DNA from 2 places in the Affinundibacterium danionis genome. Region 2 is predicted to be linked to the other one. Evidence: predicted binding sites of a transcription regulator. Region 2 holds the regulator's gene; the other holds the start of a gene.
What was found. The regulator NrdR, encoded in region 2, represses ribonucleotide reductase genes. The targets are predictions, from matches to a motif close to CACNANATNTNGTG.
Positions count from the first base shown of each region.

Region 1: the regulator NrdR is predicted to act here: its motif matches at 2,257-2,270, upstream of ACFFJH_RS02660 (ribonucleoside triphosphate reductase).

Region 1 is NZ_JBHLXJ010000002.1:594,562-597,990, forward strand. It holds gene ACFFJH_RS02650 (anaerobic ribonucleoside-triphosphate reductase activating protein) at 1-9, opposite strand, end outside; gene nrdD (anaerobic ribonucleoside-triphosphate reductase) at 11-208, opposite strand; gene ACFFJH_RS02660 (ribonucleoside triphosphate reductase) at 226-2,241, opposite strand; gene ACFFJH_RS02665 (hypothetical protein) at 2,726-3,127, shown strand; gene ACFFJH_RS02670 (TonB-dependent receptor plug domain-containing protein) at 3,382-3,429, shown strand, end outside.
Region 2 is NZ_JBHLXJ010000035.1:6,540-9,968, forward strand. It holds gene ACFFJH_RS18975 (pilus assembly protein) at 1-995, shown strand, start outside; gene ACFFJH_RS18980 (type IV pilin protein) at 1,086-1,550, shown strand; gene nrdR (transcriptional regulator NrdR) at 1,650-2,102, opposite strand; gene glyA (serine hydroxymethyltransferase) at 2,221-3,429, opposite strand, start outside.

The DNA of each region.
Region 1 (3,429 bases), on a different contig from region 2:
TGCTGGCATCTCAGTAAGCTTTCTCTACTGTATTTTCTTGAAAATAAGTGCGTTCATAAAACTCCCCTTTTTTGCCCGTATTAAATGAACTCACTGGTCGATGATAGCCCATGACACGGGTCCAGACTTCACAGACTTGACGTTCCGCATCATCTAAGATGATCGATGGATTTTGTGTTTGAGAAAGAGGGGCATTGCTAGTGTTCATAGAGACTCCTATTTAAGTTAAACAAACTGATGTTGCTTACGAGCGATTAATTCTTCATCGCATTTTGGACAAAATTCATGCTGCCCACGAAGATATCCATGCTTAGGGCAAATTGAGAATGTCGGTGAAATAGTGATGTAGGGTAGGGTGAATCGACTAAGCGCCTTACGTACCAAATGGCGGCAAGCGTCGGCACTGCTGAGCGCCTCACTCATATACAAATGTAAGACCGTTCCCCCTGTGTATTTGCGTTGAAGATCATCTTGCAAAGTGAGGGCGGTAAATGGGTCATCTGTAAAGCCGACCGGTAATTGCGACGAGTTAGTGTAGTAGGGCATATCCTGGGTGCCGGCTTGCAAAATGGTGGGAAACTGTTTACGGTCTTCTTTTGCAAAACGATAAGTTGTCCCTTCTGCTGGTGTTGCTTCTAAGTTGTACATATGCCCGGTTTCATCTTGAAAGGCCAACATACGTCCACGTACATGATCCAATAAGCGAACGGCTATCGCGTGCCCTGTGTCGCTGCTGATATCGTGTTGATCGTCGGTGAAGTTACGTATCATTTCATTGATACCATTCACGCCTAAGGTAGAGAAATGATTGCGCAATGTGCCGAGGTAGCGTTTGGTGTAGGGGAATAGACCATTATCCATATGGCGCTGTATGACTTTGCGTTTGATCTCTAAGCTAGTTTTTCCTAACTCAAGCAACTTATCGAGGGCAGACAATAAGCTAGGTTCGTCGCCACGATGCAAATAACCTAACCTCGCACAATTGATGGTGACGACACCAAGAGAACCCGTTTGTTCGGCTGAGCCAAATAAGCCGTTACCGCGCTTTAGTAGTTCACGCAGGTCTAACTGAAGTCGACAGCACATCGAACGTATCATGTTCGGTTTCAACTCAGAGTTAATGAAATTCTGAAAGTAAGGTAAGCCATAACGTGCCGTCATTTCAAAAAGCAATTCTGCATTTGGACTATGCCAATCAAAATCCTCGGTGATGTTGTAGGTAGGAATAGGGAAGGTGAAGACACGCGCTTTTGCATCGCCTGCCATCATGACTTCGATATAAGCGCGATTGATGAGATCCATTTCTGCCTGTAAATCACCATAAGTGAAATCCATCTCAACACCAGCAATCACTGGTACTTGCTCACGTAAATCTTCTGGGCATATCCAATCGAAAGTCAGATTGGTGAACGGTGTTTGGGTGCCCCAGCGCGATGGTACATTTAAGTTGTAAATGAGCTCTTGTAGATATTGTTTAATGTCCTTGTAATCGAGCTTATCTTTGCGCACATAAGGCGCCATGTAGGTATCAAAAGAACTGAATGCCTGCGCGCCAGCCCATTCATTTTGTAGCGTGCCGAGAAAATTGACGATCTGCCCGATGGCGCTAGAAAAATGCTTGGGCGGATCAGATTCCACTTTTCCCGGAACCCCATTTAAACCTTCGTTTAGTAAAGTGCGCAAAGACCAACCTGCACAATAGCCTGCCAGCATATCAAGATCATGAATATGCAAATCGGCATTTCTGTGGGCTTGTCCTACTTCAGGTGGATAGACATGATTGAGCCAGTAATTAGCAATAACTTTTCCTGAAACATTGAGTATCAATCCACCTAGTGAATATCCCTGATTGGCGTTTGCATTAATACGCCAATCTTGTCTGTTTAGATATTCATTCATCGATAATTCAACATCGACTAGGGATTTGTTATCAACCCTTAGTTTCTGATGCTGTTCACGATAAACGATATAGGCGCGTAAGGTCTTTCGGTAGTTTGCTTCAAACAAGCATGATTCAACCAAATCTTGAATTTGTTCAACAGAAAGTGGCTGAGGTGCTGGAAATTTCTCAATGAGGCTGAGCACTTGCATCGTAATTTTGTGCGCTTGATCGGCTACAAATTCATTGCTTGCTGTACCAGCGCGTTTGATTGCAGAAGCTATTTTACTTGCGTCAAAGCTGACAACGCAGCCATCTCGTTTGATTACTTCACGATGCAGCAAAGGAAGGGTTAAGCTCATTTATGCTCCTTAAAACACAATATGTAGTGTGTTTTAAAGAATAGTAACTAAATGTAGTTAGGTCAACTGCTATTAACCCCAATCTTATTTTCATTGATTTGAGTCAAATCAGGAAGCGTAATCGACATGAGCACATAGCTTTTAATTGAAGTTATATCGCTTCACTTCGTTTTGTGAAGAGAGACTTGTGCCCGCAGTTACATTTAAAAATTTTTGTACTTCGAGGAAGTTTGAGCTGAGTAGTTCGGTACATTTGATCGACTTTAATGATCATTAATAGCAGATATTAAAGCCTAGTTTAAGGAAAGGATCACAAGAACGATTCATGATATTTATCATCCTTTCGAACAAATAAAGACCGTAGAATTAGGTCTTATCTGCATGTTGTGGAAACCGTGATCCAAACGGCTCAATCAAGAACCGAGTGTGGGTTTGATCGCCACTCTTATTTTTACTCAAGTTGTTTCTTATTTCGTAAGCTTCGATGCAAACCTTAGTACAACAACGCTCAGTTTTATTACGTTTAGTACAGCTATTGCTGCTGCTTTACGGATTGACTTTGGGTGTTGCAATCGTTTCTCCAGTTGTGAATCCCAAGATTCTCAATCTGGTTTGTACCAGCACTGGCTATAAATTTGTCGCGCAAGAAACTGGTATCAATGGTTTGGGTATTGACGAATCAACGGGCGCATCCATGCAAGGGCACTTACTTGATTGCTCTTTGTGTCTACCGTCGGGCATCTTACTAACGACATATTACGGTATAACTTATCACACGTCACATCGATATGTTTATTTGCTGCCACCTATTTCCGCAACTGGATTTTATTCATTTATCACGACGGTATTTTTTGCTCGTGGCCCACCTTCAAATTTCGCTGGCTAAGTGACGATTAACGCTTGATTGATTTCCTTTATTTAAGGAAATGCATTTCTATGATTGATCAACAACCGTTCATTACTATGACGAAGTTCAGGGTAATGAATGGATATCTCATTACGCCTCAATAGAACAATAAGAGTAATGGAGTGAGATATTTGTTCTGCCTGAAAAAAGGCAAACATTTTATCTCGTGACGAGTCCAATTTTTTGCGTAGCGTGCGCTACTGCCTACACATATCGTTCACAGGAACGTTCTTATGAATGTTCTTAACGAAGAATTTATTGAAGAACTAATTATGAATACG
Region 2 (3,429 bases):
ATGGGCGTTGGGTGACTGTGTTTGGAAATGGCTTTTCGAGCATTAATGGTGTTGCGATGTTGTATGTAGTTGATTTGAATAATGGCAATGTCTTATATCGTATTTCAACAGGCGTTGGCAGTGCTGGCTCACCGAACGGCTTATCAACTCCTAAGCTATTGTTAGATTCTGAGTCCACTATTGCAGCGGTTTATGCTGGTGACATTCAAGGTAACTTGTGGAAATTTGATTTCAAGACAACGAGCGGTACTACAACACCGAGCTTGGCTTTTGGCGCAGGAAATCCTTTATTTGTTGCAACAAATGCTACTGACGGTAGTGGTCGCAGACAACCAATTACCACCCAGCCTCAGCTTTATCAACACCCGACAGATGGTTTTATGGTGGTCTTTGGTAGTGGAAAGATTTTTGAAGATAATGATGCTGCAACGGTCGATCTTGAAACTTTGTATGGTATTTGGGATAGAGCCGCGGCATCTCGTGTGACTAAAACTCAATTAGTGCAACAAAAATTGTCGACTTATTTGAGTAATTTTTATCAAGTGACTAAAAATCCAGTCGATTGGAATACTAAGCGTGGCTGGTATGTTACCTTGGATCAGAAGTCGGGAGAGCGTTTAGTGACTGACCCGAATATCTTTGAAGATCAGGCAATATTTACTACTTTGGTACCTGGCATCAGTACTGATTTGTGCGCAAATGACAGTTTGTCAGCGACTATTCAAATTAGTGCGTTAAACGGCGCAGCGCTTGGCTATCAAACGATTGATACCAATGGCGATGGCGTGATCAATGCTTCTGATGCGATGGTGAGTGGTCGTTTGAGTGCCTCGACTTTAGGAACCACCGTGATCCGTACAGGCAATCGTAATTTGAAGTTGTATCAAGCGGCTTCGAAAGACGGCGCTTTAGTCAATAGCACTGGGACTCCAAGTAAAGGGTCTAAGCTGATTCCAACCACACGCTTATGGCGTCAATTGATTGGTCGTCAGTAATTTTCTGGTGATGCAAGGCTCAAGAATGATTTTCTTTGAGCCTTGTTGACACATAAGCTACAATGTGTTTTTAAAAAAGAAGGATGTGCGATGAAACAGCGACAAAGAAAGCTTAGTGATGGTTTTACCCTGATAGAAGCAATGATTACCGTCGTTATTTTAGGTGTGGTTTCGGCCGTGGCTTACCCAGGTCTTGTTGAGTATATGAATCGAGGTAAGCGCTCTGATGTACGTGTCCTTTTAATGGAAAATGCCCAGTACATGGAACGCTTTTATACGGAAAATAATTCGTATCTAGTTTCTCTGTCGGGTACTCAACCTGTATTGCCAAATTTGGTGTCACCTAAGAATTCGACGGGGACACAAGTCCAATATCAATTGGAGTTTAGCCCAGCTTCACCAAGAACTGCGAGGACATATTCTTTGGATGCGCGTCCTGTCAATAAGATGGCTGGAGATCCTTGTGCAACTTTTACGGTAAATAATTTTGGTCAGCGCACAATTACTGGTACTTTGGGTGCCTCTAAGACACAAGATTTATGCTGGAATAAATAAGGTGGAATAAATAAATTTGTATTTGAGTAAATGTAAAAAAAGGAAAAGTAATATTTTCCTTTTTTACGTTCAACTTTAAATTCTTACAAAATTTAGGTGTTACTTCTTTTTCACTTCCTGAATCGCCTCAACAAATTCAGAAACATCCTCAAAACTCTTATAAACCGAAGCAAAGCGAATGTAGGCAATTTTGTCTAAGCGTTTTAGTTCTCGCATGACTAACTCACCTAAGTGGCCTGACACAATTTCACGTTCTCCACTGGCTAATAATTTTTCTTCAATTCTTTGAATTGCAGTGTCGACTGCTTCGGCCGATACCGGGCGCTTGCGCAAAGCTAGCATGAGGCTAGCACGTAGTTTAGAAGATTCGTATTCTGAGCGGCTGCCATTTTTCTTGACGATGACAGGCATGGCTAATTCTATGCGTTCGTAAGTGGTGAAGCGTTTGTCGCAACTGGCGCAACGTCTGCGGCGGCGTATGCTGTCGCCTTCTTCAGAAATTCGGGTGTCAATAACTTGGGTATCTACGTGGTGGCAGTATGGACACTTCATGAAATATCTCCTGCCAATGTTTGGTTTATCTTGGTATGCATCAGTCTTTTATTTATTTTTATGGGTAAAACTTAACGTAAAAAAAGCCACTCATCTGAGTGGCTTTTTTATACATTAATTAATTGCCATATACAGGGAAGGCAGAGGTCAATTTTTTGACTTCAGCTTTTACACGTTCTATGGTTGCTGCGTCATTTGGGTTATCTAAAACATCCGCGACTAAATGGCCGATCTTAATAGCTTCTGCTTCTTTGAAGCCACGAGTCGTCAATGCTGGGCTACCTAAACGTATGCCGGATGTCACCATTGGTTTTTGTGGGTCATTTGGAATGCCGTTTTTGTTGCATGTGATGTGAGCAGAACCCAAGATTGCTTCAGCTTCTTTACCCGTTAAACCTTTAGGACGTAAATCGACCAACATCACGTGCGATTCAGTGCGACCTGATACGATACGCAGACCGCGTTCTGTCAATGTGTTGGCAAGCGCTGCTGCATTTTTAACGACTTGTTCTTGGTAAGCTTTAAATTCTGGTGTGAGTGCTTCTTTGAATGCAACGGCTTTGCCAGCGATCACGTGCATTAAAGGGCCACCTTGTAGGCCAGGGAAAATCGCTGAATTGATTTTTTTAGCGATGGTTTCATCGTTACTCAAAATAATACCACCACGTGGACCGCGCAAGCTCTTGTGCGTAGTGGAGGTGACAACATCAGCAAAAGGAACAGGGTTAGGATAAACGCCTGCAGCAATCAAGCCAGCGTAATGCGCCATGTCCACCATGAAATAAGCGCCGATTTCTTTAGCGATTTTACTAAAGCGCTCAAAGTCAATGCGCAGTGCAAATGCAGAGGCGCCAGCGATGATCAGTTTTGGTTTGGTTTCGCGTGCTAATTTTTCCATCGCATCGTAGTCGATGTCTTCTTGTGCATTCAAGCCATAAGAGACTACGTTAAACCATTTGCCAGACATGTTTAAAGACATGCCATGCGTGAGGTGGCCACCTTCTGCCAAGCTCATGCCCATAATGGTATCGCCAGGATTGAGTAATGCAAAAAATACGCCTTGATTTGCTTGTGAACCTGAATTCGGTTGTACGTTGGCAAAGTTTGCGCCAAACAGTTGTTTTAAGCGGTCAATTGCCAACTGTTCAACCACATCTACGTGTTCGCAGCCGCCATAGTAGCGCTTGCCTGGATAACCCTCTGCGTATTTATTGGTCAATTGCGAACCTTGCGCTTCCATGACCGCTGGTGAGGTATAGTTTTCAGAGGCGATTAATTCAATGTGTTCTTCTTGACGAAGGTTTTCGGCTTGAATCGCGGCGAGCAA